DNA from 3 places in the Nonomuraea sp. NPDC005983 genome. Region 1 is predicted to be linked to each of the others. Evidence: riboswitches for the same ligand, from Rfam matches in the RefSeq annotation. Region 1 holds a riboswitch; each other region holds the start of a gene.
What was found. Region 1 has a riboswitch for cyclic di-AMP ahead of ABZ297_RS31240 (hypothetical protein). Riboswitches for the same ligand answer to the same signal wherever they lie in the genome.
Positions count from the first base shown of each region.

Region 2: linked by a shared signal. The riboswitch ahead of ABZ297_RS34155 (hypothetical protein) and the one ahead of ABZ297_RS31240 (hypothetical protein) in region 1 are both predicted to bind cyclic di-AMP.
Region 3: linked by a shared signal. The riboswitch ahead of ABZ297_RS32170 (C40 family peptidase) and the one ahead of ABZ297_RS31240 (hypothetical protein) in region 1 are both predicted to bind cyclic di-AMP.

Region 1 is NZ_JBEXUP010000089.1:1,219-11,660, forward strand. Features, by position in the region: gene ABZ297_RS31215 (aldo/keto reductase) at 1-399, shown strand, start outside; gene ABZ297_RS31220 (class I SAM-dependent methyltransferase) at 511-1,077, shown strand; gene ABZ297_RS31225 (PadR family transcriptional regulator) at 1,218-1,727, opposite strand; gene ABZ297_RS31230 (MDR family MFS transporter) at 1,813-3,222, shown strand; gene ABZ297_RS31235 (DUF5302 domain-containing protein) at 3,270-3,470, shown strand; cyclic di-AMP (ydaO/yuaA leader) riboswitch at 3,646-3,783, shown strand; gene ABZ297_RS31240 (hypothetical protein) at 3,967-4,818, shown strand; gene ABZ297_RS31245 (hypothetical protein) at 4,955-5,326, opposite strand; gene ABZ297_RS31250 (roadblock/LC7 domain-containing protein) at 5,323-5,742, opposite strand; gene ABZ297_RS31255 (hypothetical protein) at 5,772-6,563, opposite strand; gene ABZ297_RS31260 (roadblock/LC7 domain-containing protein) at 6,567-6,941, opposite strand; gene ABZ297_RS31265 (helix-turn-helix domain-containing protein) at 7,089-7,439, opposite strand; gene ABZ297_RS31270 (NAD(P)-dependent oxidoreductase) at 7,494-8,096, shown strand; gene ABZ297_RS31275 (DUF4032 domain-containing protein) at 8,100-9,326, opposite strand; gene ABZ297_RS31280 (DUF885 domain-containing protein) at 9,349-10,442, shown strand, end outside.
Region 2 is NZ_JBEXUP010000106.1:20,262-30,703, reverse strand. Features, by position in the region: gene ABZ297_RS34195 (hypothetical protein) at 1-198, shown strand, start outside; gene ABZ297_RS34190 (hypothetical protein) at 516-770, shown strand; gene ABZ297_RS34185 (hypothetical protein) at 970-1,134, shown strand; gene ABZ297_RS34180 (uridine kinase) at 1,159-1,785, shown strand; gene ABZ297_RS34175 (HAD family phosphatase) at 1,775-2,392, opposite strand; gene ABZ297_RS34170 (TrpB-like pyridoxal phosphate-dependent enzyme) at 2,493-3,803, shown strand; gene ABZ297_RS34165 (DeoR/GlpR family DNA-binding transcription regulator) at 4,032-4,811, shown strand; gene galT (galactose-1-phosphate uridylyltransferase) at 4,808-5,878, shown strand; cyclic di-AMP (ydaO/yuaA leader) riboswitch at 5,945-6,083, shown strand; gene ABZ297_RS34155 (hypothetical protein) at 6,089-7,033, shown strand; gene ABZ297_RS34150 (iron-containing alcohol dehydrogenase family protein) at 7,263-8,297, opposite strand; gene ABZ297_RS34145 (VOC family protein) at 8,624-9,079, shown strand; gene ABZ297_RS34140 (hypothetical protein) at 9,076-9,216, opposite strand; gene ABZ297_RS34135 (DUF2716 domain-containing protein) at 9,300-9,752, shown strand; gene ABZ297_RS34130 (hypothetical protein) at 9,910-10,442, shown strand, end outside.
Region 3 is NZ_JBEXUP010000094.1:23,021-33,462, reverse strand. Features, by position in the region: gene ABZ297_RS32215 (PH domain-containing protein) at 1-93, opposite strand, end outside; gene ABZ297_RS32210 (hypothetical protein) at 90-317, opposite strand; gene ABZ297_RS32205 (histidine kinase) at 428-1,657, shown strand; gene ABZ297_RS32200 (response regulator transcription factor) at 1,654-2,304, shown strand; gene ABZ297_RS32195 (phosphotransferase family protein) at 2,306-3,406, opposite strand; gene ABZ297_RS32190 (NYN domain-containing protein) at 3,550-4,872, shown strand; gene ABZ297_RS32185 (C40 family peptidase) at 4,957-5,925, shown strand; gene ABZ297_RS32180 (cytochrome P450) at 5,942-7,150, opposite strand; gene ABZ297_RS32175 (helix-turn-helix domain-containing protein) at 7,411-8,199, shown strand; cyclic di-AMP (ydaO/yuaA leader) riboswitch at 8,461-8,621, shown strand; gene ABZ297_RS32170 (C40 family peptidase) at 8,674-9,195, shown strand; gene ABZ297_RS32165 (hypothetical protein) at 9,427-10,242, shown strand; gene ABZ297_RS32160 (M48 family metallopeptidase) at 10,253-10,442, shown strand, end outside.

The DNA of each region.
Region 1 (10,442 bases):
CGGATGGCGGGCATCTCGAACGCGAACCCGTCCCAGATCAGGCTCGCCTATCAGGTGCTCGACGGGCGGCTCGCCAGCGTGCAGAACGAGTACTCGCCGCGCTTCCGCACCAGCGAGCCCGAGATCGACCTGTGCGAGGAGCTGGGGGTGGCGTTCCTGCCGTGGTCGCCGCTCGGCGGCATGAGCTCCGCCGGGCAGCTCGGCAGCCGGCACGCCGCGTTCGGACGGGTGGCGCAGGCGCGGGGCGTCTCTCCGCAGCAGGTCTGCCTCGCCTGGGAACTGGCGCGCAGCCCCGTCGTGATCCCCATCCCCGGGGCCAGCAGGCCGGAGACCATCCTCGACTCGGTCGCGGCCACCGAGCTCGCCCTCACCCCCGAGGAACTCAAGTCCCTCGACTGACCACGTGCCTGCGGTCAGTGAGCCCGTGAGGCTCGCCTGATCGCGGCGACGTTCTGAGGAGCTGATGACACATGGTCGAGTACGTGACGGCGTCCAGGGAGGTGGCGGGCGTTGCTTGACTACTCGGCGGAGGCGGCCCGGTACGACGAGACGCGCGGCGGGCTGCCGCGTGCGGAGGCCGCGGCCGACGCGGTGCGCCGGCTCGTGCCCGGCGGCACCCTGCTCGACGTGGCCTGCGGCACCGGCCTGGTCGGCAGGGAGCTGGCCAGGCGGGGGCTGCGCGTGCTCGGCGTGGACGCCGCCCCTGGGATGGCGCGGATCGCCCGCGGCCGGCTGGACGTGGTGCTGGGAGACGCCTTCCGGCTGCCGGTGCGTGACGCGTCCGTGGGGGCGGTCAGCACGATCTGGCTGCTCCACCTGCTCCCGGACGTCCGCCCGGTGATCGCGGAGTGCGCCCGCGTGCTGCGTCCTGGCGGCGTGTACGTCACCACCGTCGACAAGTGCGCCTCCCGCGGCCGTACCGGCCCGTCCAGCCCGTCGGACGCGTCCGACCTGGTCATCGCGGAAGCGCTCAGACACGGCCTCCGCCAGGACGCCGAGTCCACCTTCATCGGCCACGGCCAGGGCGGCCCCGCCCCCGACCCGATCTACCGCCTCCTCACCTTCACCCACCTCTGACCCCACCCGAGCCCGCGTGTCATCCCCTTGGGAAGGCGCGCAGGGTGCGCGTGCGTCCCCTGGTGGGGGTGTCGGGGGCGCGCGTCTCCTGGAGGGTGCGCCGGGAAGCCGGTGTTCCGTGGGGAGGGGTGCCGCGGGGGTTACGGGGTCGAGCGGGTTTTGAGGTCGGCGAGGGTTTCGTCGGCCCAGGCGAGGCTGGCGCGGCTCTGCGCGAGGCCGAGCTTGAGCGCGTACCTGCCGAACCCCGGACCCTCGTGCGGCTTGCACTCCAGGTCCGCCAGCCGGGACGCGAAGAACGCCCTGAGGCGCTCGACCACCTGCACGGCGTCGTCCCCGTCGAGCAGGGGGAGCAGGAACGCCTGGAGCGCGGTCTCGCTGCGGATCGTGCCGCTCGGCTGGTGCTCGACCAGCCAGTCGCGCAGTTGCCGGGCCCCGTCGGCGGTGATCGCGTAGATCTTCCGGCCGCGCGCCCCTTCGGACTCCACCGCGACGAGCCCGTCAGCCGCCATCTTGACCAGCTCCGGGTAGATCTGCGTGTGCCCGGCCTGCCAGACGTGGTTGACCGAATGCTCGAAGGACTTGGCCAGGTCGTAGCCGCTGGCCGGGCCTTTCGCTTCGAGGAGCCCGAGCAGCGCGATCCGTAGGGACATGTGCTCAGCATACCCATGGCTTGACATGTAAGAGCTTACATATCAAGCTTCACCTGTGAATAATGACACGAGATCGAGAACCCTGTTGCTGGTAGCCGTGATCGGCGGCATGTTCCTGGCGATGCTCGACCAGACGATCGTCGGCACCGCCCTGCCGCGCATCGTGACCGAGTTGGGCGGCACCGCCCTCTACACCTGGGTCGTGACCGCGTACCTGCTGACCTCGACGATCACCGTCCCGCTGTACGGCAGGCTGTCGGACCAGTACGGCAGGAAGCCGCTGCTGCTCGTCGGGCTGGCCGTCTTCGTCGCGGGCTCCGCCCTGTGCGGTCTCGCCCAGGACATGCCCCAGCTCATCGCCTTCCGCGCGCTGCAGGGGCTCGGCGCGGGCGCGTTGATGCCGCTGTCGCTCGCGCTGGTGATGGAGCTGTTCCCGCCAGAGAGGGGGGCGCGGGTGCAGGGCGCCCTCGGCGGGGTGATGGCGCTCAGCTATCTCGCGGGGCCGTACCTCGGCGGGCTGTTCACCGACCACGCGAGCTGGCGGTGGTCGTTCTACGTGAACGTGCCGCTCGGGCTGGTGCTGATCGCGATCGTGGTGCTGCGCCTGCCGTACCTCCGGGGAACGGGCGGCGAGCGCCCCGACTACCTGGGGATCGCCGTCTTCAGCGTGGCGATCGGCGCGCTACTCGTCGGCCTGACCGAGAAGGGGCTGGACGGCAACACGTGGACGAGCGCGGCCGTGGTGGCGCCGATCGCGCTGGCGGCGCTGCTGCTGGTGGTGTTCGTGGTGGTCGAGCGGCGGGCGGTGGCGCCGATCATGCCGATGAACCTGTTCGGCAACCGCACCTACACGCTGGTCAACGTGACCTCGTTCTGCACCGCGTTCTGCATGTTCGCCGGGGTCGTCTTCCTGCCCAGGTACTTCCAGGAGGCGCTCGGGCTCAGCGCGACCCAGTCGGGGCTGCGGATCTACCCGCTGACCCTGGCGATGGTGGTCGGCAGCATCGTCATGGGGGCGCTGATGACCAGGACCCGCGTCTACAAGCCCTGGCTCGTGGCCGCGCCGTTCCTGATGGTGGCGGGCACGCTGCTTTGCCTGAACCTGACCCTCGACACGCCCGGCTGGCTGCTGGCGGGGTGGATGGTGCTCATCGGTCTCGGTATGGGGCCGATGCTGTCGGGGCTGACGGTGGCCGCGCAGCAGTCGGTGCCGCCCCGGTACCTCGGCACGGCCTCGGCCAACCTGACGTTCTTCCGCCAGATCGGCGGCTCGGTCGCGCTGGCGCTGGCCGGCACCGCCTACACCTCGGTCATCTCGACCGAGGCGCCGCTGCACGGGCTGGCCGCCGCGCACGCCTCGGCCGCCTCGGTGGTCATCCCGTCGCTGGGGGTGGCGGGGGCGCTGGTGGCGCTGGCCGCGTTGGTGGCCATGCCGGGCAAGCGGCTGCGGCCCGTCGTCCGTGAAGAGCGGGTGGAGGCCGGTTTCGCGGCGTGAGCCGCGCCGTGCGAAGCTGTGTGTGTCCCAAACACCAGGAGGTCCTCATGGCGGAAACATCGGAGCCGGAAGTCAACGAAACCCCCGAGGACGAGTTGAAGCGCAAGTTCCGCGAGGCGCTGGAGCGTAAGCGCAGCCAGCAGGCCGGCTCGGGCGCGGGTGGCAGGGGCGCCGACCCTTCCAAGATTCACGGGGCCCACGGGCCGGCTTCGAGCAAGCGTTCGTTCAGGCGGAAGAGCGGCGGCTGAGACCGGACTGTTCCGGAGGGTACGGCATGGGCCGTGCCCTCCTTTTCTTTTGCCTGCTATGTCCTAGAAGGTAGATCTTCGCCCGTTTTATGGTGTTACCTTTGCCCTTGTCCGATTTGTTGGGTACAGTCCTGGTGTTATCAGCCAGTGACCTGGCCCTTCACAAGGAAGAGGCAGCTGGCTGGCGTCGAATCCCGCAGCCCTGCGGGAGCCGGGGACCCATCTCTTTGGGGTGAATCCGACAAGTGCGTCGGTAGGGCATCTCCACGCCCGAACCCGTCAGCTAACCCGGTAGGCGAGATGGAGAGGACAACCAACGTGATGGTTCACCGCGTCGTACCCCCAGCCCGCGTAGTGTCACCGGCCGCCGACTGAGAGCGGCCCCCCTTCCCCTGAACTTCCAGCGCTCCGCGTAGCGACCGTTTCGGCATACCCGCCCGGCTACGTCCTTGGGAGCGCCGCTTCCCCGTACCCACACAAAGGACTCTTTGACTTCATGTCTGTACGTCTTGGCATGCGCTCGTTTGCCGCAATCGCCGCCGCCGCGTTCGGTGCGGTGGCCATCGGCGCCGGATCCCCCGCACACGCCGACACCCCCTACGACAAGCAGCCCCTGCTCAGGGGCGGCACCACCGCGTCCTACTTCTGGGACGACTCCTCCGGCCGCGCCGGAGACACCGGCCTGCCCGCCAGCGGCAAGCCCATGCAGAAGGGTCTCGTCGCCAGCCCGAGCTGGCCGCTGATGACCGAGGGCTACGTCATCTACAAGGACAAGAAGGCGCCGTTCTTCGTCGGCGACCGCGGCCCCGGCGTCCCCTCCAACAGCGGTGTCATGCTCGACCTGGACGCCAAGACGTTCGCCTACCTGACCGGCGGCACGTTCAACAGCAGCACGCTGGGCGTGGACGGCGTCGGTGGCGAGGGCCACATCAAGATCAAGTACGTCATCACCAAGTGGGGTTCCGGCCCCGGCAAGAAGAACTACCCGGTGGCGTACTCGAGTGGCGCCTGGTCCCGCGTGGACAGTCACCCGGCCAAGCCGCCGACCATCCTCGTCAAGAAGGACACGGTCGACAAGAACGCGCCCGTCCCGGTCGCGCCCGCGGTTGCCGAGCCCAAGACCGAGGCCGGCGGCACGGTGGCCGACGCGGCCGACGTGTCCGACGCGGCCGACGTGGCCAAGGTGTCCGACGTGGCCGACAGGCACCCGCAGGCCTCTGCCGAGAGCGAGCCCGCCTCGGGCGCGTCGAGCGGCATGACCGGCGCGGTCGTGGCCGGTGGCCTGGCCCTGGTCGGTGGCGGCCTGATGATGGGCCGCGACCGGATCCGCAGGCTCATCCGACGCTGACCCTCGGGAGCCCGCGGCCACGGGGACCGCGGGCTCATCGGGACCCCACCCTCAAGTGGCCCGCGGATCAGGGGATCGCGGACACACCTGACGACGGCTTGCGCCCTCCCGCTCCGGGCGCAAGCCGTCGAGCCTTTTAGACCTCCAGCTTCTCCTCGATGGCGCGAAGCTGGTGGCGGGCCAGGGCCAGGTTGGCGCGGGCGCGGTCGAGAGCCAGGTAGAGGAACAGGCCCTTGCCGCCGCGCCCGCTGATCGGGCGGATGATGTGGTACTGGGAGCCGAGCGTGATCAGGATGTCCTCGATGGTGTCCTTGAGCCCCAGCGAGTCCATCGTGCGCAGCTTGGCCTTGACCACCTCGGTGTTGCCCGCGGCGGCCACCTGGAGGTCCAGGTCCTTGGAGCCGCCGAGCGCGCCCAGCGCCATGCCGCTGCCGTGGTCGACGATCGCCGCTCCGATCGAGCCGTCGATCGTCATCATCTCCTTGAGCGAGATATCCATGCTCGTCATGTCTTCCTCCGTTCGCGTGCTGCGATGGCGGCCAGACCGGCCGCCGTCCTGCGCCCCTCCAGCCGGAGCAGGCCGAGATTGGCGCCGGGGCCCGCCAGGACTGTGAGGACGATGGTGGGGCCCGCCGCGTAGCAGGCCGCGTAGCCGGCGGTGCCGGAGATGAGCGTCTCCTCCAAGGCGCCCCTGCCCGTACCCGCGATCATGCGTTTGCTCATCGCCAGGAGCGCCGCCGACAGCGCGGCCGTCTGCGCCCCGCCGTCCCCCGTGCCGTTTCCCGTGCCGATTCCGGGGCCGCTGCTGGGCAGGTCACAGGCGATGGGCAGCCCGTCGACGGTGCAGGCGACGCTGCCGCTGACGTCCGCGGCGCGCTCGCGCAGGAGCGCCATTTCCTTCAGTACCTCGTCGCGCAGCTCCACCGATGGCCTCCTCCTGCGTGAGGGAAACCTCACGACAGCTCCTCCAGCGCCTTCTTCAGGCGCATCAGCAGCGCCAGGTCCGTCGGGTCCGCCGTGACCGCGGGGCCGACGGCGCCGGCACCGGTTCTGGGCGCGGGCGGCGGTATGCGCTCGCGCCGCGCCCTTCGCGGCAGGGCGGGCGCGTCCTGGACGAGCAGGCCCGCCGCGGCCAGCTTGCGCACGGCCAGCAGGACGGAGTAGCCGGACCTGCCGAGCCGCTTGGCCAGGTCGAGCGGGGTCGCCACCCGGTCGGCCTGGACGATGATCTCCCACTGCACCCGGCTGAGCGTCACGCCCTGTCCCGGCAGCCCCGGCGACGGGCGTATCGGGGCGGCGTCCAGGTCGGCGGACGGCCAGATCTGCGCGAGCTGGGCGCGGCGCCTGGCGCACTCCCGCACCAGGCCGGTGACGTCGAAGTACCACTGGCCGCCCAGCCAGTGCTGCTCGCCGGGGCGGAACTTGGGCCGGGTCCCGCTGACCGGCAGCAGGAAGAACGCCGCGTCCAGGACCGCGCCGAGCACGCAGTACTGCAGCTCGCCCTGCGTGACGGGGCCCTCCTCCAGCAGGCGCGCGCAGCCGCCGTCGGCCTGGAGCCTGCGCAGCTCCGCCTCCGGGACGCGGCCCCTGGCCGAGAGCAGGCGCTCGACGCCCGGCGTCTGGGCGCACTCCATGTACGTCACGCGCCCGTCGGAGAGGAAGATCGTGCCGCTTCTGCCCACCCGCAGCGCGCCCGTGGAGCGCTCGCGGGCCAGGCCGGCCAGGAGGGTGTCGAGCTGGGCCATGGCTCACGCCAGCAACTGGCTGGAGATGGCCCGCAGGCGGTAGCGGGCCAGGGCCAGGTTCGACCGCTCCAGGTCCAGCCGGACGTAGACGACCAGCGGCCCCTCGAAGGCCGTGTCCAGCAGCCTGAGCAGGTGGTGGCCCCGGTCCGTGGTGACGAGCATGTCGTCGACGCGGACCGCCTCGCCGGGGCAGGAGCGGGTCAGGCCGTCGGTGGTCGCGCGCAGCGCCTCCGTCAGGGCGGCGGCGGAGCCTTCCGCGTCCACGCCGGGAGGGTTGCTGCTGGCCACGGCCATGCCGCTCGTCTGGTCCACCAGCATGGCGTCCAGCGCCCCTGGAATGGCCATGACCTCGGCCAGGCAGCTGTCGAGTCCGAGCACGGGGCCTCCTCGCCGTCTTGGGGACTGGGACAGCGTAGGGACAACCGGCATGATCGAATCGGGCGTCTTCGGCGGGGCTGGTACGAAGTTGAAGCTTTATCCGCCTCGGTGGAGAGATGCACCACCGTGGTGGAGAAAAGTCGCGGTTTACGCGGACTTCTCGCGACAACGGAGAATTTCGCTCACGTTCTCCTCGGCCCATCTGGCCACCACCGAGACCGGCTCGTGCAGTGAGCGGCCGAGAGCGGTGAGCTCGTACTCGACCCGCGGCGGCACCTCGGCGAAGACCTCGCGGGTCAGCAGCCCGTCCTGCTCCATGGCGCGCAGCGTCTGCGTCAGTACCTTGGGCGTGACCCCGCCCATCCGGCCGCGCAGCACGGTGAAGCGCGTCGGCCCGTCGATGAGGGCGAGCAGCACCAGCACCGACCATTTGTCGCCGATGCGGTCCAGGACCAGCCGTGCTGGGCAATTCGGATCAAAGACGTCACCAGTATGCATTAGGTACTTATAGCACGGTGAAGTAACCAGTATCCGATGGATACTCTTGGACGCATGAAGATCCTTCTGTTCGGCGCGACCGGCATGGTCGGCCAGCGCATCGTGACCGAGCTGCGCAACCGTGGCAACGACGTGACCGCCCTCAGCAGGTCGGGCCCCGACAAGGGCGACGTGGCCGACACCGCCACCCTGGCCAGGGGCTACGACGTGGTGATCTCCGCGATCGCCCCGCCCCGCGACGGCACGGAGCCGGCGCCGCCCTTCCTCGCCGCCAACCGCGCCCTCATCGACGGCGTGCGCAAGGCCGGGGTCAGGCGCCTGATCGTCGTGGGCGGCGCGGGCAGCCTGCAGGTGGCGCCCGGCCTCGACCTGGTCGACACGCCCGACTTCCCTGAGATGTACAAGAAGGAGTCGCTCGCCGCGCGGGAGGTCCTCAAGCTCTACCGCGAGGTCGACGACGTCGACTGGACCTACGTCAGCCCGGCCGCCGAGATCGGCCCCGGCGAGCGCACCGGCGTCTACCGCATCGGCGGCGACCAGCTCCTCACCGACGCCCGGGGGCGCAGCTACATCAGCGCCGAGGACTTCGCGGTGGCCATCGCCGACGAGGTGGAGAACGGCGCGCACCCGCGCAAGCGCATCACGGTCGCCTACTGAGGGTCACAGGAGGTCCTGCTCGGGCGCGCCGGGCTCGTCGGGCAGCAGCGCCCGCTCGTCGGGCTTGAACACCAACACGTTGTCGACGTACGACTTCGCCGCCGTGGCCAGCCCCACGTCGGCCCCGGCCGCCTCCGACAGGAACCAGCGGTGGTCCAGGATCTCGTGGAACAGCTGCGCGGGCTCCAGCTTGCCGCGCAGCTCCACCGGGATCGTCGCCACCGTCGGCTGGAACGCCTCGGCCAGCCAGCGGTGCGCCACGATCGCCTCGTCCTCGTGGCGCAGCCCCTTGGCGACCCGGAAGCCGTCGAGGTCGTTCAGCAGCCGCCGCGCCTGGTTCTCCTCCACGTCCAGGCCGGTCAGCCTGAGCAGCCGCCGCTGGTGGTGGCCCGCGTCGACCACCTTCGGCCGGACGATCAGCCGGCCGGTGCCGACCTTGCGCCGCACCATCATCTCGGCCACGTCGAAGCCGAGCAGGTTCAGCCTGCGGATCCGCTGCTCCACCTTGTGCCAGTCGACCTCTTCGATGACCTCGTCCTGGGTGATCTCGTTCCACAGGCGGTGGTAGCGGGCGACGACGTCCTCGGCCGTCTCCATCGGGTCGATGGACGGGTGCAGCAGCTCGCCCGCCTCCAGGTCGAGCATCTCGCCGAAGATGTTGGTGTGCGCGGTGTCGATGTCGGCCAGCCGCTGGCCTTCGCTGATCATCGGGTGCATCTCGCCGGTCTCCGCGTCCACCAGGTAGGCGGCGAACGCGCCCGCGTCCCTGCGGAACAGCGTGTTCGACAGCGAGCAGTCGCCCCAGTAGAACCCGTTCAGGTGCAGCCGCACGAGCAGCACGGCCAGCGCGTCGAGCAGCCGGGTCAGCGTGTCGGGCCGCAGCGTGCCCGACATGACCGCCCGGTACGGCAGCGAGAACTGCAGGTGCCGGGTGATCAGCGCGGCGTCCAGGCCCTCATCGCGTCCGGTCACGTAGGCGACGGGCTCCACCGCGGGGGCGTCGAGCCTGGCCAGGTCCCACAGCAGCTGGTACTCCCGCTTGGCGTACCGTTCGCTGATCTCCTTGATGGCGTAGACCTTGCCCGAGAGTCTGGCGAACCGCACCACGTGCCGGGAGATGCCGCGGGGCAGGTCCACCAGGTGGTGCTGCGGCCAGTCGGCGAGCGGGAGCTCCCAGGGCAGGCGGATCAGGTCAGGGTCGCCGAGCGCGCCGGTCATCTGGAGAGGCATCTGATCAGGATATTGTGCGACCGTGGACGAGTTTCTCAAATGGTACTTTTCTGGCCGTCCTGTCCTCGCCAGCATCCTGGGAGCCGACGGCTACGACCACACGCTCGGCGACTTCACCGCCGCGGGCTGGGCCGCCCGCGAGCGTGACGAGGTCCAGTGGCTCGAGCGGCTGTCGAAGCTCGAAACGCCCACCCTCGACGACGCCATCGACAGAGACCTCGTCCTCTCCCAGCTCAGAGGCTCGATCGCGGTCGCGTCCTGGCCCGAGTGGCGGCGCGACCCGTCCGCCTACCTGGGGCCCGTCTTCAGCTCCCTGTTCACGCCGTTCCAGCACCGGCTCAAACCCGAGCCCGACCTGGTGACCGCGGCCATCGCCCGGCTGGCCGAGGTGCCGGGCGTGCTGGCCGCCCTGCGCGCCAACCTCGACCCTGACCTCGCCGCGCCGCTGCTGGTACGGCGCGGGCTCGGGCAGGCCCGTACCGGACGGCAGTTCCTCACCGGCACCGTCCCCTCGATGGTCGCGGACGAGACCCTGCGCGCCAGGCTCGCGGAGGCCGCGGAGCCCGCCGCCGAGGCGTTCGACGAGCTGGTCACCTTCCTGGAGACCTTCGAGTGCGGCGGCACCTGGCGGATGGGGGAGCGGCTCTACTCCACCCTGCTGCGCGAGCGCGAGCTGCTCGGCTACGGCGCCGCCGAGCTGCACCAGAAGGGCCTCGACGCCTGGGCCGCCATCGACGCGCGGATGCGCGAGGTCGCGCTGCGCGTCAACGGCACCGAGGACTGGCGGGCCGCGATGGAGTCCCTCATGGACGACCACCCGCCGACCCTGGAGGACATGCGGGCCGAGTACGAGGCGGAGACCCTCCGGGCGCGCGACTTCGTCCGCTCCCGCGACCTGGTGACCTTCCCCGAAGGGGAGGAGTGCCTGGTGCTGCCGTCCGCCGAGTACACCAGGCCCATCCTGTCGGTGGCGCACTACCTGGCGCCGCCGCCGCTCAGCAGCTCGCGCACCGGCGTGTTCTTCGTCCCCTACACGCCCGACGGCTTCACCGACGAGCAGGTACGGCAGCGGCTGCGGACCAACTCGCGGGCGCAGATGCCGTCGATCGCCGTCCA
Region 2 (10,442 bases), on a different contig from region 1:
GATCCCTGGGAAGCCATTGATGAGCACATTCTTGCTGAGCGCATCCTTCCTGCCTTAGTGATCATGCGGGAGCAGTTTGGCGACACCATTCACGAAGCCATCGATAGGTTCGCCGAGCGCTACGAGCGCCTTCGGGAGGCACGCCCCGGAGACTTCGTCAAACACCGCGAGGAGTACGGGCGGGGCTTCTACTCCTAGAATCATGGACCCTTGCGACGCTGAGTTCTGAGTAGACCGTCGCCAGTGGGCGCGCGTGCCCGTTGCGTGCCCGATGGGGCGGTGATCAAGGGGGAATCGCGGGGACTCGCGGGCAGGGCCGCACGGCATCTGACCAGAGCCGGACCACGCCAGGGGATCATGAGCCGATATCTTCCAAACTAGCTACGCGGGTTCGATTCCCCTCGTCCGCTCGCGCGACGAAAGGCCAGGTCAGCTCGGTGAGACGGCCTGGCCTTTCTGATTTTCACCTCACTCCTTGATCGTCCGCTCCCGATCGCTCCTTGAGCGTCTTTCGGGTGAACGACGGAAGGTGCCGGATGGGCCGCCTGCGAGAAGCAGCCGAAGGGTTCGCCTTCACGATGGTCTTGGGGTTGATCGGATTCGGTGTGATCTTCGGAGTGTCCGCGCTGCTCGGCCTGCCATGGCTGGTGGACGTGCTGGGCAGCGGGCGCCTCCCAGTCGCCGTCGGCGCCCTCGCCCTGCTGGGGCTCTTGGGTTTCGGGCTGTGGCTGGGGCACAAGATCAGGAAGGTGCGCGGCCGGTCGGCTTGAGTGACCTCCGCGTGCGAGCGGGGCCGGGCGTAGTCTTGCCCTTCTGGGCGTGCAACGGCGAAGGAGGACGGACTTCGCATGATGGACAAGCGGCTCACCACGATCGGCCGGCGCCACAGCTGCCAACGCGCCTTCGGCTTCGACCCGGCAACCGTCACGACGTTCCTGATCGATCCGCAAACCACCCTTCCCCTCGGGCATGACCGTGCTGGGCACGCCGCGCGAGCCGTCGCCGGAGGCCTTGGCCAGGTCGGTCGGCAAGGCCGTCTGCCCCGACTGCGTCGACGGCGCGGGGCGGGTCAGGGAGACCGGCGACCTGTCGGCTTTCTGGAGCAAGAAGGATCGCTCGTCGCCCGACCAGTGAGCGGAGATCGCGTAGGCTCGGGCGGTGCGCGTACGACCGATCTCGCCCGAGGCGCTGGTCGAGGAGCTCGCGGAGCTGATCGCCGCATGGCCGGGCGGTTCTCGGGTGCGGGTGGCCGTCGACGGAGCGCCCTCGGCCCGTCCCGAGTTGCTCGCCGACGCGCTGGTCGAGCCGTTGCGGGTGCTGGGGCGGGCGGTGGTGCGGGTGTCGGCCGCCGACTTCCTGCGGCCCGCGTCGCTGAGGCTCGAGTTCGGCCGCACCGATCCTGACGTGTTCTACGACGAGTGGCTGGACGTGGGGGCGCTGCGCCGGGAGGTGCTCGAACCACTCGATCCGGGGCAGTCGGGGAAGGTGCTCCCCAAACTCTGGGACAGCCGGGCAGACCGGGCCTACCGGTCGTCGTACCAGACGCTGCCCGAGGACGGGGTGCTGCTGCTCGACGGGACGTTGCTGCTGGGCAGGTGGCTGCCGTTCGAGCTGAGCGTCCACCTGTGGCTGTCGCACGGGGCCCTGGCGCGCGGCACCGCGCAGGACGAGCGCTGGCGGTTGCCCGCCTACGAGCGGTACGAGCGCGAGGTCGAGCCCCAGCGGGTGGCGGACGTCGTCGTGCGGGCCGACCATCCCGACCGGCCCGCGCTGGTCACCGGCTGAGCAGAGCGTCGATCTCGGCGATGGCCTGGGCGTTGCTCCTGAAGTGGACGCCGTGCATCCCGATCGCGCGGGCCCCTTCGACGCAGCGCTCGGCGTCGTCCACGAAGATTGCCTGCTCGGGGCGGACGGCCAGGCGCTCGCAGACGAGACGGTAGGTGCGCGGGTCGGGTTTGGACATGCCGATCTCGTGCGAGTACGCGATGTGGTCGGTCAGGTCGGCGAAGCCGTAGCGCTCCTGCTCGCGCTCCCGGGCGCCGACGAAGCTGTTGCTCAGGATGCCGGTGGCGTAGCGGGGACGCAGCGCGCCCAAGTACGCGGCCAGTTCGGTGTTCAGGGTGCCGAGGTACTCCGTCCACAGGTCGGCCATGAACTCCGTCACCTGGGCCGAGGAGAGCCCCAGCCGGCCCTCCAGGGAGCGGTGGACGTCCGCCTCGGTGATCGCGCCGATCGCTCCTCCCCTCCAGACGTCCTCCATGCGGGCGTTGATCTCGCCCGGCGGCAGGCCGAGGCGGGTCTCCCAGCGGTCGGAGATGGTCATGCGCTGGGGTGCGATCTCCAGGACGCCACCGATGTCGAAGATTATCGCGCGTATTGACTGTGAAGACATTTCACCAACATAGCGTCCGACATACCACGCGTCTAGACCGCATCGGCGACGCCGCCAGACGGTACTGGAACCCCGCCGGTTACAGGCGCAGACTGAGACGATGACCCCGAGTAACTGGTACAACGTCGTTCCCGACCTGCCCGCCCCGCCACCACCCCCGCTGCACCCCGGCACCCGGCAGCCGGTGGGGCCGGACGACCTCGCCCCGCTCTTCCCCATGGAGCTGATCAGGCAGGAGGTGAGCGGCGAGCGGTTCGTCCCGATCCCCCAGGAGGTGCTGGACGTCTACCGGCTGTGGCGGCCGACCCCGCTCATCCGGGCGCACCGGCTGGAGCGGTCGCTCGGCACGCCCGCCCGGATCTACTACAAGTACGAGGGCGTCTCCCCTGCCGGGTCCCACAAGGCGAACACGGCCGTTCCGCAGGCCTACTACAACGCCCGCGAGGGCGTGCGCAGGCTCACCACCGAGACCGGCGCCGGGCAGTGGGGCAGCGCGCTCGCGTTCGCGTGCGCACAGTTCGGCCTGGAGTGCGAGGTCTGGATGGTGCGCGCCTCCTACGATCAGAAGCCCTATCGGCGCTCGCTCATGCAGGTGTACGGCGCGACGGTGCACGCCAGCCCCTCGCCGCTGACCAGCGCGGGCAGCAAGGCGCTGGCCGACGCCCCCGGCTCTCCTGGCAGCCTGGGCATCGCCATCAGCGAGGCGGTGGAGGTGGCCGCGTCAGGGGCCGACGTGCGTTACGCGCTCGGCTCGGTGCTGAACCACGTGCTCCTGCACCAGACCGTGATCGGCGAGGAGGCGCTGGAGCAGCTGGACGAGACGCCGGACGTGATCATCGGCTGCACCGGGGGAGGCTCCAACTTCGCCGGGCTGGCGCTCCCGTTCCTGCGGGAGAAGCTGGCCGGAAAGATCAACCCGACGTTCCGCGCCGTCGAGCCGGCCGCCTGCCCGTCGTTCACCCGCGGCGTCTACGCCTACGACTTCGGCGACACGGCGGGCTTCACGCCGCTGCTGAAGATGCACACCCTGGGCCACCGCTTCGTGCCGGACCCGATCCACGCGGGCGGCCTGCGCTACCACGGGATGTCGCCGCTGCTGTCGCACATGTACGAGCTGGGCCTGTTCGACGCGGTCGCCAAGTCGCAGAGCGAGTGCTTCGAGGCGGGCGTGCGCTTCGCCCGCGCCGAAGGCATCGTCCCGGCTCCCGAGCCGACGCACGCGCTGGCGGAGACCATCGCGGAGGCGCTGCGCTGCAAGGAGGCCGGCGAGGAGAAGGTGATCCTCACCGCGCTCTGCGGCCATGGCCACTTCGACCTGGCCGCGTACGACCGCTACCTGTCAGGGTCGATGCAGGATCACACGCTGCCGCAGTCACGCCTGGACGAGGCCCTCAGCGACCTGCCGGGCTAGACGACGCCGCGTCAGCGGGCAGTGGGGCGCTTTCCGTGGTTGGCCTTCTTCTTCTTGCGGTCCTTGCCCTTGCGAGCTCGTCTGGCCATGGGCTCACCTCCGTGATCGGCGCGTGCTTCGCTTCCAACGTCTCGCGCCTCGGGCCGCCGCACAAGCCATGCGGCTACCTAACATTCCCCAACAAACCCGTGTCATAATTTGGTGGAATCTGTTGGAAGGAGCGACGGCGTGCTCGCACAGCAGCGGCAGCAGACGATTCTGGAGCGCGTGCGCAGCAGCGGCGGCGTCCGGGTGGCCGATCTCGTGCGCGAGCTCGGCGTCTCCGACATGACGATCCGCCGCGACCTGGAGGTGCTCGCCGAGCGCGGCCTGCTGGAGAAGGTGCACGGCGGCGCCACGGCGCTCGGCCCCGGCTCGACCGAGGAGCCGGGTTTCACCGCCAAGTCCGCCCGCCAGCAGCAGGAGAAGGAGGGCATCGCGCGCCAGGCCGCCCAGCTCGTCAGGCCCGGCACCGCGGTGGCCCTGTCGGCGGGCACCACCACCTGGGCGCTGGCCCGCCACCTCATCGGCGTGCCGGACCTCACGGTCATCACCAACTCGATCCCGGTAGCCGAGGTCTTCCACCGCAACCCGCGCGCCGACCGCACGGTCGTGCTGACGGGTGGCGTCCGCACTCCGTCCGACGCGCTCGTCGGCCCGGTCGCGGTGGCCGCGATCCGCCGCCTGCACGTCGACACGCTCTTCCTCGGAGTGCACGGGATGAGCGTCCGCGCCGGGTTCACCACGCCGAACCTGCTGGAGTCCGAGACCGACAGAGAGCTGGTGGCCGCGGCGCACCGGCTGGTCGTCCCCGCCGACCACACGAAGTGGAACACCGTCGGCATCAGCACGATCGCCGAGCTGACCGAGGCCGACGTGGTCATCAGCGACGCCGGGCTGTCCGAGGACGCACGCTTGGAGCTGGCCGAACGGGCCGGAGAACTGATCATCGCGGAGGGCTCGCAGTGAAGCGCACCATCACCCATCTGGCCGACGGCCGAGAGCTGATCTACTTCGACCGGCGCGACGACGCCGACAGGAGCGCGATCGACCGGCGGCCGCTCGACCCCAGGCCGGTGGCGTCCGAGCTCCGTTACGACCCGCTGACCGAGGAGTGGATCGCGATCGCGGGGCACCGGCAGACGCGCACCTTCCTGCCTCCCGCCGACGAGTGCCCGCTGTGCCCGTCGACTGACACGCGGGCCTCGGAGATCCCGGCGCACGACTACGACGTGGTGGTGTTCGAGAACCGCTTCCCCTCTTTTTCCGGAAATTTCGGCACTTACGGTGAGGTGGGTGGACTGAGCGGGGTGCGGCCGGGAGCGGGACGGTGCGAGGTCGTGTGCTTCACGTCCGATCACTCCTCGTCGTTCTCCCGCCTCTCCGACTCCCAGGTCGAGCTGGTCATGGAGGCGTGGGCCGACCGGACCGCCGAGCTGTCGGCCATCGACGGCGTGGAGCAGGTGTTCTGCTTCGAGAACCGGGGCGAGGAGATCGGCATCACACTCCCCCACCCGCATGGCCAGATCTACGCCTACCCGTACGTGACCCCGCGTACCAAGCTCCAGCTCGCGGCCGCCTCCCGCCACTCGGGCGGCAACCTGTTCGCCGACGTGCTGGCCGCCGAGCAGGCGGAGCGGACCCGCGTGGTCGCCTCGAACGAGCTGTGGACCGCGTTCGTGCCCGCCGCCGCCCGCTGGCCGTTCGAGGTGCACGTGTATCCGCACCGGCAGGTGCCCGACCTGGCGGCGCTGTCGGAGGAGGAGCGGGCCGCGTTCGCACCGCTGTACACCTCGGTCCTGCGGGCGCTGGACGGGCTGTTCGGCGTGGCGATGCCGTACATCTCGGCCTGGCACCAGGCGCCGGTGCGGCAGCAGCGCGAGCTGGCCTACCTGCACCTGGAGCTGTTCAGCATCAGGCGCGCGCCCGGCAAGCTGAAGTACCTGGCGGGCTCGGAGTCGGCCATGGGGGCGTTCGTCAACGACGTGCTGCCAGAGGAGGCGGCACGCATGCTTCGATCACAGGTAGATCACTAATTGATCTCCGATTGAGTTCACATGACCTTGGTTTTACTACTAACATCCCTTTTGCACCGGCCGTAACAGCCGTTGCCGCCTAATCCCGGGCGTGTTGCCCGGGAGCCGGGGACCCACCGCAACCGGGGTGAATCCACTTCGGTGGTAGGGACATCACTCCTGCCCGAACCCGTCAGCTAACCCGGCCGGCAGAGGGAGAGGAACACGTACGTGGCGGCTGCGTCCCCCGCGAGTCTGGCCATCGCTCTCGTCACCGCCGCCTCCGCGGCCTTCAGCCCGGCCGTCGCCACGGCCGCGCCCAAACCCACGGAGGCGCAGCTACGCGCCGAACTCAAGAAGCTCAACGCGAAAGTCGACAAGCTCATCGAGAGCTACAACCTCAAGCGCGTCGAGCTGGCCAAGGCGCGACAGGACGCGGAAGCGGCCGGGAAATGGCTCGCCACCGCCGATCAGATTCTGGCCACGGCCCAGAGGCGGGTTTCCGAGCTCATCCAGCTGCGCTACCAGAACGGCGATCCGTCCTTCCTGCTGCCCACCGACGGCGCCGCCGCCGCCGTCCTCGAACAACTCACCAGCGAGCAGCAGGCCATCGTGCGGAGCGTCGCCAGCGCCCGCGACGAGAAGAAGCGCGCCTCCGACGAGGCGGCAGCGCTCGAGTCCAAGATCCGCACGGACACGGCGGACGTCGCCAAGCAGCGCGACGGCGCCCAGGACGTCATCAAGGACATTCAGAAGAAGCTCACGGAACTCGTCCCGACCGGACCGGGCCGACGCTCCGACGGCAGCTGGGCACCCGAGCTGCCCTCCGGGTCCGACAACATCACCGCCCGCATGCGGGTCATCCGCGGGCTGATCGAGAAGAACTTCGCGCTGCCGTTCGAGGTGGGCTGTTTCAGGGCGGGATCGAGCGGCGAGCACCCCCTCGGCCGGGCCTGTGACTTCATGATGAGCACCGGCGGCACCATGCCGAGCAGCGCCAACAACGCCCTGGGCGACCGCATCGCCGCCTGGGCCCTGCAGAACAAGGCCAAGCTCGGCGTGAAGTACGTCATCTGGAAGCAGCGCATCAACCAGGGCTCGGGCTGGGAAGCCATGTCGGACCGCGGCAGCATCACCGAGAACCACTACGACCACGTGCACATCTCGATGTACTGAACGTAGGGGATATGGCATCTGGTGATGTATCCACGAGTTGAGATGGCCTTTGTGCTGGCAGTAGCCGTGCGATTGAGGCTTCAGGTTGCTGGCGTTGTCATGTCGCCTGTGGTGCGCTGAGCTGCTTTTCTTCTTGTTCTCCGGACACCCGCCATGGCCAGGCAGGGGCTGTTTCGCTTCATAGCGAGCGGCTGTCGCATCGCCCTACCGGCGGTCCCTTGTGCGGGAGTTAGCCCGCGACTGTCTTGACGTAGGCGTCCACATGGTCGGCAAGCTGGGACTCGGATAGGTCAAGGTGCTCGAGGATGGTGTACCTGCCCGGACGGGTTCGTGGCGCGTACGCCACGGCCTTGGCGAAGTCGGTGTCTGACAGGCCGAGATCGCCGGGAGTACGCGGGAGGTCGTGCCGTTTCAGGCAAGCGGAGATCAGCTGGACCTTGTCTTCGTCCTGACGTAGGTAGGTGCAGAACAGGGCACCGACTCCGGCGAGTTCTCCGTGACTGGCCGTGCCGGGGTAGAGCTGGTTGATGGCATGCATGATCTCGTGGTCGCCGCCGCTGGCAGGTCGGCTCGACCCGGCCACCGCCATTGCCATCCCGGACAGGATCAGCGACTCGGCCAGCACGGTGAGGAACTCGTCGTCTCGGGCCTGGCCTGGCTGGTGCAGGACGACCAGTGCCGCTGATCTGGCCATCGACACCGCTAGCCCGTCGATGTGCTCGCCGGCCTCGGCGGCGGCCAGTTCCCAGTCGGCCACTGCGGACAGGTCGCTGATCGCATCGCCGATCCCGGCCGTGGAAAGTGCCGCCGGGGCGGACCGGACGCGGTCGAGATCCACCAGGACGGCCGTCGGCATCACGACGCCGTAGGAGCCCGTGCCCGACTCATGTCGCAGGGTGCTGACCGGCGAGGCGATGCCGTCGTGTCCCAGGCTGGTGGTTACCGCCACCATCGGGATGCCTGCCATGTGCGCGGCGAACTTGGCCACGTCGATGGTCTTGCCACCGCCGATGCCGGCGATGACTTCGAACTGGCCGGCCCGCAGTCGCTGTCCCAGCTCAACGGCGGCGGTGAGCGTACCGTCGGGAATGCGTAGGACCTCGGCCCCATCGATTCGCAGTTCCTCGCAGATGTCGTCACCCTGGCTGGGACCGACGGCGACGGCCACTCTGCCTTGCCGGGCGATCTGCAGGTCAGCCAGCAGCGTGCCGAGGCTGGCGACCGCGCCGGCTCGGACGTCGACGAACAGGGGTGCGGCGAGCATGCGAGCCAATAGCGGCATGGTTGTCCTTGTCCTCAGATGAATCTTGACGTCTACAACCGGGATGAGCTGATCGAACCCGTGAGGCTAGCAGTATCCAGCGATCTTCGTGTTCGGGACGTCAACAGCCGCAATCCGCGCTGCAGCAAACGGCCGCCTTTATATCCGGAAGGAGTCGTTTGCACTGCTAGCTGCGCTACGCAGGCAACCGCTCGACGAGAGCGTGCCTACTTCACCTAGAGGGCCTGTTGCGAAAGTGGATCTTTAGCGGGGTGGTCTGGGCAAGGGCCGTGGCCGATTTTGTCAGACCTGTCTGGAATCCTCCGGGTATGGAGATGACGCTGCAACTGGTGATCGACTGTGCTGATCCGCAGAGGCTGGTGAGCTTCTGGGCCGAGGCTCTGGGTTATGTTCCCGAACCCCCACCGGGCGGGCATTCCACATGGCGGGAGTATTGGGCGGGCATGGGGGTGCCCGAGGAGGAGTTGACCGGCGATGCCGGGGAGGCGCCGGAGTCGATCATCGACCCTGCGGGACAGGGGCCGCGGGTGTGGTTTCAGCAGGTCCCAGAGCCGAAGGTCACCAAGAACCGGGTGCACCTCGACTTGAAGGTGGGCGGAGGGCGTGAGGTCCCGTTGGCGGTCCGCACTCAGCGGGTCACCGCCATGGTGGAACGGCTCACCAAGTCCGGTGCCACCGTGCTGCGGATCACGGATGAGCCGGAGATGGAGCACTACGCCGTCGTTCTGCAGGACCCCGAGGGCAACGAATTCTGCGTCGTTTAGGACCCGTTGGGCGGTGCTGGTAACAGCCACTCGTTGATGACCGCGACCAGCACCGTCGCCTCGTAACGGACGGCGAGCTTGTCACAGCGGGTCGCCACGGCGCGGTGCCGCTTCAGGCGGTTGATCCCGCATTCCACGGCATGGCACTCACGGTGGTCGGTCTTGTCGTACTTCGGCGGCCCGCCCCCACGCCGCTCTCGCCTGCGACGACCTGGCGGAATTGATCCGCCGGCAGCGGGAGCTTTTCGCCGCACGTTGTGAGCTGATCGAGTGGAAGGTCTTCTCTCACGACTCACCACTGCTCGGCGAATCGCTGCGAGCCGCAGGTTTCGTTTCGGCGATCATCGAGCGCGGACTACGCGCCGGCGCTCGGCCCGGTGATCGCCTCTACCGCCTCAAGTGGTACATCAGCGGCTCTCGCATCGACCCGACCCGCGTCGGCGGGCCAGGGCAGCCACGCTGGGCAAGTTACGCCTGTCTCGTCGATGAACACGTCATCCAAGTCACCGAAGACCTCCGAATGGGCACGTTCGGCAACTGGCGGGAAGCCTCCTTGTGCGTCTTCGGCGACGAACTCCTCGCGCACGTGGACGAGGAACTCACCGAGCTTCTCGGCACCGTCCTACGACGCGGCGGGCGCCCGGTCGGCAACGTCTGGAGCTTCGGTCCCTGACAATGAGTGCCTTGCGCGTCTCTGCCCGCTGGTTAGGCCGGAACCTGCACGAAACCGGCTCGAAGTAGGGATCCAGGGCGAGTTTCGGGCGAACTTGTCCGACGTTCCTTGCGTCAGAATGGTCATGAACTCATGCGCCGAGCACAAGAGCAGCCCGATGGCCCGCCGACTCCGTGCCTGGGCTGGGACCGTCGCCATCTCGACATCACTGGCGCCGATCCTCGTCATGGGCACCGCCACGGCGGACAGTGCGGCGGCTCCAGCCACGGCCGCCGCCTTCGAAGAGACCGACCAGGCGACGAACCGCTTCGACGGGATCGACTGGCCGGCCGTGGTGGAGCGGGCGCTGCACTGCCCCAAGCCACGGCCGAACGACACCTGGTATGTCGTGCGCGCCCGCGTCGCCGCTGTAGGCGACCTCACTCGTGACGGACGGCCCGAGACCGTGGTCGTTTCGTCTTGCCCGAGCCCTACGTCGGGCAATCCGGTAGTTTCCTTCGTTTACGACGGCGCCTCCAAACGCTCAGCCCCCCGCCTGATCGGCGCGTTGGGCAAGAACCGCTACTTCAAGTCCCAGAACGTCAGCATCCAGCAAGGACAGGTACACCTAAGCGGCCGGGTGGTCAGCGACCAGGCTCCCAACTGCTGCCCCGATCTGATCGTCCGCCAGACCTACAAGTGGAACGGCAC
Region 3 (10,442 bases), on a different contig from region 1:
CGGCACGGCGAGAATCAGGAACTGGACGGTCCACCAGGCGATCGCCCGCGGGTCGGCCTGGTTGCGCGGCGGGCGCAGTGTGCTCGTGCTCACGTCCGGTCCGCCGCCTTCCTCGCCGAACCGGACGCGGCCGCCAGCGCCACACCTAGGACGCCGATCACGATGGCCGCGAAGACCTCGTAGCCGTCGAGGAACGGCAGGATGTTCACCAGCAGGAGGTCGTGTGCCCAGCGCCACCAGCCGAACACGGTGTTGAGCAGCCCGCCGAGCCCCTGAAAGATCAGCAGCCAGGCGAGCACGTGGAGAAGTCCCTTCATGCCTCCAGGTTCGTGCCGGGCCGGGGCGAGCCGCGTCGGCCGGAGGTCTCGTCCCCCATCTACTTTGGTCGCTGTTCGGCACCCTCCCGCAACGTCTAACCTCGGGAAACGTGACGGAATACCGATGGGTGCTGCCCTCCGTGCTGCTGGGCGACGGCAGCGACGGGCGCCCGGCGAAGCGCTCGACGCGCGACTGGATCGTCGACACCGTCATGTTCCTCGCCGCCTGCGGCCTCACCTATCTGAGCCTGTCCGACCTCGCCGGTGACCCGAGGCCCCTGCAGATGATCGAGCAGGTCGCGGGCGCGCTGTCGTGCGCCGCGGTGTGGCTGCGCCGCAGGTGGCCGATAGGGCTGGCCCTGGTCACCAGCGTGCTGTCGTCGTTTCTGATACTGGTGGGCGGGGCAGCGGTGGTGGGGCTGTTCACGGTGGCCGTGCACCGGCCGTTCAAGGTCTCCGGCCCGATCGTCCTGCTCAGCCTCGTCACGCTGGTGCCCTACGTCATGCTCAGGCCCGACAGAGAGCTCGGCTTCTGGGGGGCGATCGTCCTCGGCTTCGCCATCGTGCTGACCGTGTTCGCCTGGGGCGTCGTGGTGCGCGCCAGGCGGCAGCTCGTCTGGTCGCTCAGGCAGCGCGCCGACATCGCGGCCGAGGAGGCCAAGCGGCTGGAGCGCGAGCGCATCGCCAGAGAGATGCACGACGTGCTCGCGCACCGCCTCTCGATGCTCAGCCTGCACGCGGGGGCGCTGGAGTTCCGGCCCGACGCCTCGTCCGGCGAGGTGGCCAGGGCCGCCGGGGCGATCAGGAGCAGCGCGCACCAGGCGCTGCAGGACCTGCGGGAAGTGATCGGCGTGCTGCGCCACCCGGGCTCCGACCCCGACAGCGCCGTCCCCGACCGGCCGCAGCCCACGCTGGGCGACCTGCCCGCGCTGGTCGAGGAGTGCGGGCACGCGGGCATGGACGTGACGCTCGCCACGCCCGGCCTCGACGTCCCGCTCGCCGCGTCCGCCGGCGGGGAACGGCGCCCTGCGGACGGTGCGGACGTGCCGCAGGGCCTCGGCAGGAACGTCTACCGGATCGTCCAGGAGGCGCTGACGAACGCACGCAAGCACGCCGGCGGCGCTCCCGTCACCGTCACCGTGACGGGCGGCCAGGACGACGGCGTCACGGTCGAGGTGCGCAACCCCCTCGGGGGCCGCCAGCCCATGCGGCTGCCCGGGGCGGGGGCCGGGCTCATCGGGCTGAACGAGCGAGCCGAGCTGGCGGGCGGCCGGCTGCAGCACGGCCCCACCGCCGAGGGCGACTTCCTCCTGCGAGCCTGGCTACCGTGGACCCCATGACGATCAAGCTGCTCATCGTTGACGACGACGCCCTAGTTCGGGCCGGGCTCTCCATGATCCTGGCGGGGGCGGGCGACATCGAGATCGTCGCGGAGGCCGGCGACGGGGCCGAGGTGCCGCCGCTGGTCGCCGAGCACCATCCGGACGTGGTGCTGATGGACATCCGGATGCCCGGCGTCGACGGCCTCACCGCCACCGAGCTGCTGCGGGCCGCCGAGTCGCCGCCCGAGGTGGTGGTGCTGACCACCTTCCACGCCGACGCCCAGGTGCTGCGGGCGCTGCGGGCCGGGGCTGCGGGCTTCCTGCTGAAGGACATCCCACCCGGCGAGCTGGTCGAGGCGATCAGGAAGGTGGCCGCCGGCGAGCCGATCCTGTCGCCTGTTGTGACCCGCCAGCTCATCACGCACGTCTCCGACGGCGGTCCCGAGCGCCGCGCCGGCCGGGCCCGCACGCTGCTCGGACGGCTCAGCGAGCGCGAGCGTGAGGTGGCGGCGGCGGTCGGGCAGGGCAAGTCCAACGCGGAGATCGGGCGCGAGCTGTTCATGAGCGTCGCCACCGTCAAGGCGCACGTCTCGCGCATCCTCACCAAGCTGGAGCTGAACAACCGGGTGCAGGTCGCGCTGCTGGTCTACGACGCCAGCCTCTGAGTTAGCGGCTGAGCAGCTCCTCGATGGTGGTCCGGTGCAGCACCAGGTCGTCGGGGTCGCCGGGCATGGGCTGCTCGCCGAAGTGGATCCGGCGCCGCCACACCCTGGCCATGATGACGCCGTGCCTGAGGGCGGCGTACATCTCGTAGAAGCCCATGTCGCGGGGCTCATAGCCGGTTAGATCACGATATGTACGGCAGACGTCGTCTCGGCGCATAAAGTCCGGCAAGCCGGGAAGACCCAGGGACTCTGTGATGTCCTGGAAGAAACGGTGCAGAAAGATCATCCAAGCGAGGTCGAGCTCGCGCGGCCCCAGCGCCGCCATCTCCCAGTCGAGGACCGCCACCGGCGTGAAGTCCCGGTAGATCACGTTGCCGATGCGCGCGTCCCCCCAGGAGAGGACGTCGGGGCCCGGGTCGTCCGGCCAGTGCGCCTCCAGCCAGTCGAAGGCCCGCTCCAGCAGCGGGACCCGCAGGCTGCCGTGAGCCCACTCATAGTAGGCCCGCTGCTCGTCCACGTGCGCGCGCAGCCCGCCCTCGCCCGCCCTTCCCCCATCCGGCCCTACCGGCCCGCTTCCGGTCAGCACGGCGAGGTCGTCGCGGGTGAAAGGGGCGTCGTGCAGGGCGGCCAGGACGCCTACCGTGGCGTCCTGGAGCCTGCGCCGGTCCTGCGGGCGGGCGTCGCGCAGCCAGCCCTCGAAGGTGTACGGCGTGAGGTCCTGCGGTACGTCCCCGTCCTCGCGCTCCATGACGAAGAACGGAGAGCCCAGCGGGCCCGGGTCGGGCTCCAGCCAGAGCGCCCGAGGAACGGGAACTCCAGCTTTCCCCCTGGCAAGGCGCATGATCTCGAACTGGGCCCGCAGGTCGTAGGACGGGAAGACGGGTACGGCCTCCGCCGCTGGTGCGAGCCTGGCGACGCAGCGTGTGCGCTCGCGTCCCCACGAGGCGGTGAAGAAGAGCGTCTCGCTGGACAGGCCGTTCCCCGATGGACGCGACAGCTCCGAGACCGTGACGGGGGAGCCGACCCGGCCGCGGAGCCAGGCGGCCACCCGGTCGTGCAGTTCTTCCAGGTCACGGGTGGAGGTGCGGATCTGCTCCGTCATGGTAGGCCTCCTGGGCGAGCGTCGGTCCCGGCTCTGTCGTATCTCGCCAACCAAGCGCTTGTCCATACCAGGGTGGCCGTCACGGGCCGGTACGCGACAGCCGTACCCTTGTGTGAAAGGGCATGTCACGAAGGGACAGTGGGATGAGTTCAGCGGGTGAAGGCCTGTCTCGCCCGCTTCCCGAGCAGGTGCGGCTGAACGTCGTCGACCTGGCCGCTCAGGTCCTCGGCTCGATGCCTGCTGTCTCCGTCCCGCCACCGCTGCGCGGCATCGCCAAGTTCGACCCGCGCAAAAGAGCCAAACTCGGCAGTGCGCCCATCGCGGCGCAGCTCGAGAACGACAAGAAGTTCCGCGAGGTCGTCGCCGAGTCGGTGGCGGCCGGGTGGCCGGAGCTGGTCGCCGCGCTGGCCGAGGGCAACGTCCCGCCGGCGGCCGACCCCGTTCTCGTGGCGGCCGCCGCCTACCTCACGCGCCCGCCCGGCTGGGCGGACATGGTCGACTCCGCCAGGGCCGACCTGGAGCAGTCGGCCGTCGCGGCCGAAGGCTCCGAGCGCGAGGAGGCCGTCACCCGGCTGCGCGAGCAGCTCGCCGCGCAGAAGAGCTCCGCCAAGGAGGAGGCCGACCGGCTGCGCGAGCAGCTCAGGGTCGCCCGTGCCGAGAACTCCGACCTGCGCCGCAAGCTGCACGACGCCCGAGAGCGCGCCAAGGGCGCGGTGCGCCGTGCCGAGGAGATGGAGCACGCCGCCGAGGAGGCGAGGTCCGCGGCTTCGGCGGCGGGCAGCGCGGGGGAGTCGGAGCTGCGCCGCCTGCGCGAGCGGCTGGCCGACGCCGAGAAGCAGCTCGAAGCCTCGCGCAGGGCCGCCCGCGAGGGCAGGAGCATCGAGGACGCCCGCGTCAGGGTCCTGCTCGACGCGTTGCAGGACGCCTCGGCCGGGCTGCGCAGGGAACTGGCGCTGCCCACCACGATCAGCAGGCCCGCCGACTCGGTCGCCGCGGTGGCTCCGGGCACGCCGGGCGTGCGCGGGGTGCCCGCCCGCGCCCTGGCGGACGACGATCCGCAGCTCCTCGACCAGCTCCTCGCGCTGCCACAGGTCCACCTGATCATCGACGGCTACAACGTGACCAAGACCGGTTACGGCACGCTCACGCTCGCCGACCAGCGCAACCGGCTGATGACCGGCCTGGGCGGGCTCGTCGCGCAGACCAGGGTCGAGCTGACCGTGGTCTTCGACGGCGCCGAGCTGAACGCGCCCGTCCAGGTGGTGGCGCCGCGCGGCGTGCGGGTGCTGTTCAGCGCGCCCGACGAGATCGCCGACGACCTCATCCGCCAGCTCGTACGCGCCGAGCCGCTGGGCCGGGCCATCGCCGTCGTGTCGTCGGACCGGGAGGTGGCGGAGTCGGTGCGGCGCATGGGAGCCAGACCGGTTCCGTCAGGTCTGCTGCTGCGCCGCCTCGGTAGGGCCTAGATTACAAATCTGCAGAACGGGTGAGACCTTACCGGCCACTTCTGTACTATTTCGCCCCAGATCTGATCTCTGGGAGGCGACGCTGTGAGGTTTGGCCGGGTGCCGATGGCCGCGGGTCTAGTGGCCGGGCTGATGCTTTCACCAACGGGTGAGGCGCTGGCTGAGCCGAGACCGACCCTGCGGCAAGCCCAGGCGAAGCTCGACAAGCTGAACGACCAGGCCGACAAGGTCGTCGACCGGTACAACACGGCGAACGAGAAGTACAAGGACGCCAAGAAGCTCTACGGCAAGCTGAACGACAGCTACAAGCGCAAGCTGGCGACCGTGGCGGACCTGCGCGCGCAGGTGGTCTCGATGGCGATCGACAACTACCAGCTGGGCAGCGACATGATGTCCTGGCCCTCCATGCTGGGAGCCGACAACCCGTCGGGCATGCTCAACGGGCTGGTGCTGGCCGGGCGGATCACGCAGGCCCGCGCCGAGACACTGGTGGCCTTCGACAGGGAGAACCGCAGCCTCAAGGTCGACCGCGACAACGCGCAGACCGCTCTGTCGGCCGCCGACGACAAGCGCGACGCGGTCGAGAAGGAACGCAGCGAGATCCTCGCCCTCATCAAGCAGCAGAAGAAGCTGCTCAAGAAGCTCGGCGCCTACCGGACCGGCGACCCGAACAGCACCGGTCTGAAGTACACGGGCCCCGCCTCGGGCAACGCCGCCGCAGTCCTCCGCTTCGCCTACGCCCAGATCGGCAAGCCGTACGTCTTCGGCGCCACCGGGCCCGGCGGCTGGGACTGCTCCGGCCTCACCCAGGCGGCGTGGCGGGCCGCGGGCGTCTCCCTCCCGCGCACCACCTGGCAGCAGTGGGCCTGGGGCGCCGCCCGCAAGGTCTCCGTGAACGACCTCCAGCCCGGCGACCTGATCTTCAGCAACGGCCTCGGCCACGTCGGCATCTACGCGGGCAACGGCAAGATGGTCCACGCCCCCCAGACCGGTGACGTGGTCAAGATCTCTCCGCTGACGGGCCGCAGCCTGGTGGGCGCGATCCGTCCGTAGCCGGCCCGTTCGAGGGTCAGGCCGCGTCCCAGGTGACCGGGAGCCGATGCACGCCGTAGATGTCCGAGGTGGTGCGCAGCGGCACGTCCTCGGGCGGGACGGCCAGGCGCAGCGTCGGGAACCGGGTGACCAGGGCGGGGAAGGCGACCCGCATCTGGACGCGGGCCAGTTGCTGGCCGAGGCACTGGTGGACGCCGTGGCCGAAGGACACGTGCCCGGTGGCCTGCCGGCGCAGATCGAGGGTGTCGGGGTCGGCGAACCTGGCTGGGTCGCGGTTGGCGGCCTGGATGGAGATGGTGACGGTCTCACCGGCCCTGATCAGGTGGCCGTCCAGCTCGACGTCGTCCACCGCCGTCCGCACGCCGGTGTGGGGGATGCTCAGGTAGCGCAGCAGCTCCTCGACGGCCTGGTCGGTGCGGCCGGGATCGGCGCGCAGGGCGGCGAGCTGGCCCGGGTGGCTCAGCAGGGCGAAGGTGCCCAGCGCGAGCATGTTGGCGGTGGTGTCGAGGCCGGCGCCCAGCAGCAGGGCGCCGATGTTGGTGAGCTCCTCGTCGGTGAGGTCGCTCGTGGTCAGGTCGCTGAGCAGGTCGTCGGTGGGCTGGGCGCGCTTGGCCGACACCAGCCGGCGCAGGTACCCCTGCAGGGCGGTGATGGCGGCGTACTGCTCCTCCGGTGCGGCGTCGTGGTCGTTCAGGGCCGCCGTGTGACGCTGGAACATCTCGTGGTCGGCGTAGGGGACGCCGAGCAGCTCGCAGATCATCAGTGCGGGGATGGGCTGCGCGTACGCCTCCACCAGGTCCACTGGCGGCCCGTGCCGTTCCATGGCGTCCAGGTGCTCGGCGGTGATCTGCTCGACGCGCGAGGTGAGCCGGCGCATCCGGCGGACGGTGAACGTGCCGGTGAGCAGGCTCCGGTAGCGAGTGTGCTCGGGCGGGTCCATCCCGATGAACATCCCGGGCGGAGCCGGCGGGAACTGCCCCGCGGAGGCCGCTCCGGGCACCGGGGAGCGCATGAGGTCATGCCTTGAGCTGAAGCGGGTGTCGGCCGTCACGGCGCGGGCCAGGGTATGGCTGGTCACCAGCCAGCCCACGTGCCCGTCGGGGTAGGTCATCCGGCTCAGCGGCCGCTGCTCACGCAGCCGCGCCAGCTCCTCGGGGGGATCGAACGGGCGGCCCGCGGGACGCGTCACGGGCAGCCCCGCCAGGACGGGGAGGGATTCGGTCATCTCTGCTCCTTCTGGACGAGCGAGCTTCGGCATCGAGATAGTACGCGTTCAACTGTCAGCAAAAGCTACGTTGCATTCAATGCATTTGTCAATCGCTGATCTGACGATTTCCCTGTTTAACCAGCTGAATGAGGTAGAGAATTGCAATGGATTTGGGAGTGAATGCAACGTCCAGCCGTCCTCTGTTGCAATGGAGTGCATGCGAACGCAATACTGGCGCCCGGTGTGTCGAGCGGAAGAGCAACGGGAGGCGAGCGCGGATGCCGGGAGGCAGGCTGACCTACGAGGATCGCCAGAGCGTCGCCGCAGGCCTCGCCGAAGGGCTCGGGTACGCCGAGATCGCCAGGCGCCTCGGGCGGCCGACGTCCACGATCAGCCGGGAGGTGGCGCGCAACGGCGGCCCTGGCGGCTACCGGGCCGACCGGGCGCACCAGGCGACCGAGGGGCGCGCCCGCCGGCGCAGGTCGGCCCCGTCGCCGCCACCGCAGGCCGCCACCGGCGGATACGGGCGCGACCCGGAAGCGGTGCGCGAGCTCGAGGAGGGGCTCACGGCGCTGCTGGTCCAGAACGGGGTCCCGCGGATGACGGCCAGGGTGCTCACCTGCCTGTACACCACCGACTCCGGCGGCCTCACCGCCGCCGAACTGGTCCAGCGGCTGCGGGTCAGCCCGGCGTCGATCTCCATGGCCGTCGGCTACCTCGAGGAGCAGGCGCTGATCAGGCGCGAACGCGACCCCCGTCGGCGGCGCGAGCGGTACGTCATCGACGACGACGTCTGGTACCGGGCCTTTCTGGCGAGCGCCCGGAGGAACGTCATGCTGGCCGACGCCGCCCGGAAGGGGGCCGAGGTCCTCGGCGCCGCCACACCCGCGGGAGCCCGGCTGGAGGACATGGGCCGGTTCCTCGGCTACCTCGGCGACGACATGGTCCAGACGGCCGAGCGCTGGTGGCAGGTCCTCGTGGCGCACCGGACGGCGGGCCGCCGGTACGGCGGGACGGGTGACCCGCGCCACGTGACGGATGTGACAAGAGTTACAGATGGGACCTGACTCGAACCCGTGTCGTCAACTGTGAGAAGGGTCACATTTGAATAACGACAACCCGGCTTCCAGCAGCGATTAATCCCCTTACTGACACCTTTATCTGATCTTTACAGGCTGACTCGGGCTTTGCCAGCCCGTGAACTTTCGGCGTAGCTTCTGGCGTCGCGGTGCCAAGCCATGGCGCCGCGAACCGACATCGGTCCCCCCGATGTGGACGAGATAGTCATCCGCTGGCCCGCCGCCACCCCCACCGAGCACGACACCCGGCGGTGAGGCCTGCCGAATCCGTGCAGCCAGGAGGCACGGAGCCGGGGACCCAGCGATCCCGTTCCCCCGGGATCAGGGGTGAATCGGCGCGTAACGCGTCGTAGGGCGACTTCCAGGCCCGAATCCGTCAGCTAACCCGGTAGGCGTTCGTGGAAGATCCAAGGAGAAATCCTGTCTACCCACCCGCATAACCCCCGTCTGTCCCGTTTTGCCGTGAGTGGCGTTGCGCTCACGATGTCCGTGGCGGCTGGAGGGCTGATCCTCCATGCCCCGGCGGCGCAGGCGGCGACGACGAGCGAACGGGCCGGCACTTCCACGACCGCGGCGGCGAAGACCGTCGGGTCCGCGAAGACGGCCACGGTCTCTCGGCAGATGGCGAAGGCCCGCAAGGCCGTCGCCGTGGCCAAGGAGCAGGTCGGTGACCCCTACCGGTACGGCGGCACCGGGCCTGGCTCGTTCGACTGCTCCGGACTCGTCCAGTACGCCTGGAAGAAGGCCGGAGTGAAGATCCCGCGTGTGACGAACAGCCAGTTCGCGCGCATCAAGAAGAAGGTCTCCTGGAGGAGTCTCAAGCCGGGCGACCTGATGTTCTTCCGCGGGCTCGGACACGTCGGCATGTACGTCGGCCATGGCAAGATGATCCACTCGCCGAGGACCGGCGAATCGGTGCGTATCGACAAGCTCGGCGGCTGGCGCAAGGCGTCGTTCGTCGGCGCGGTACGTCCCGGCCTGTGACCGATCACGAAACGCCCCGCCCCTGCCAGGGGCGGGGCTTTCGGGTGCCGTCACCCGGCGGGCCGCGTTCCACGTGGCGGCCCGGGGCCTGGCGAGCGGTGCCCGGTTTCGCGGCCACGGCCGCACGGCCTTGGTGACCGGCGGGGCCTGCGTTCCCGGATCTGTGACCTTCGGTCTCCCGGCCGTCTCCGATGGGCCGGGCCGCTACCATCTGGCATGGTGTCCGTGCAGGTGAGCCGTCGAGCCGCGCTGGCGGGGCTGGCGCTCCTCGCGGCGGCCTCGGCCAGCGCGCCGCCGCGCGACGGCGGCCTGCCGCTCGCGCATGACGGGCTCCGCGATCTCTGGTCTGACGGAGCCCGGACCGTACGCGGCGCCCGATCGCTCGTCGTGGGGCATCGCGCCGATGTGAGGCTGCTCCGCGACCTGGCACGCAGGTCCGACGCGGCGGGGGAGCGGGTCTCCGCCGTCCTGGGCGGCCAGGTGCGCCCGCTCGTGCTCGTCCCCGACTCCATCGCCGACGGCGCCCGGCTGGCGGGGCTGACAGGGGTGGCCGGGCTCGACGGGCTGGCCGCCGTCGCCGACGACGGCCGGGTGATCGTGATGCCCACCGCGTTCGCCCGGCTCACCCCCATCGGCCGGGACGTCGTCCTCACCCACGAGCTGACACACGTCGCCGCAGGCACCGACCACCTGCCCATCTGGCTGTACGAGGGCTTCGCCGACTACGTGGGCTACCGCGACGCGGGCCTCGCCGTCCCGGTGGCCGCGGCCGAGCTGGCCGCCGAGGTCCGGGCCGGGCGGCTGCCGCGCGAGCTCCCCGGGCCCGCCGCGTTCGCGTCGCGTGAGCCCGGACGGCTGGCGCGCGCGTACCAGGAGGCGTGGCTGGCGTGTCGCTTCCTGGCCGGACGGTTCGGCGAGAGGACCCTGGTGAGGCTCTACCGTGATGCCCAGAGCCGCGGCGTCGACGCGGCTCTGGCGGCGCTCGGCCTCTCGGTCGAGACACTGACGGCACGGTGGCGCGACTACGTGCGGGACGAGCTGGCGTAAGGGGACGCAGATGGACGATCGTCAGGACATGAACGACATGCCCGACGCGGGCCCGCCCAGACCCGCCGCCCAAGGTCGGCAGGCCGCTTCAGCCGCCTCCGAACCGGGCGCGCCAGCCGACCCTGTCCCGGATCCCCCGGACGGCACCGAGTCCGGCGGCAGAGAGAGCAGCGGCAGAGGGAGCGGCGGGGGGCCGGGGG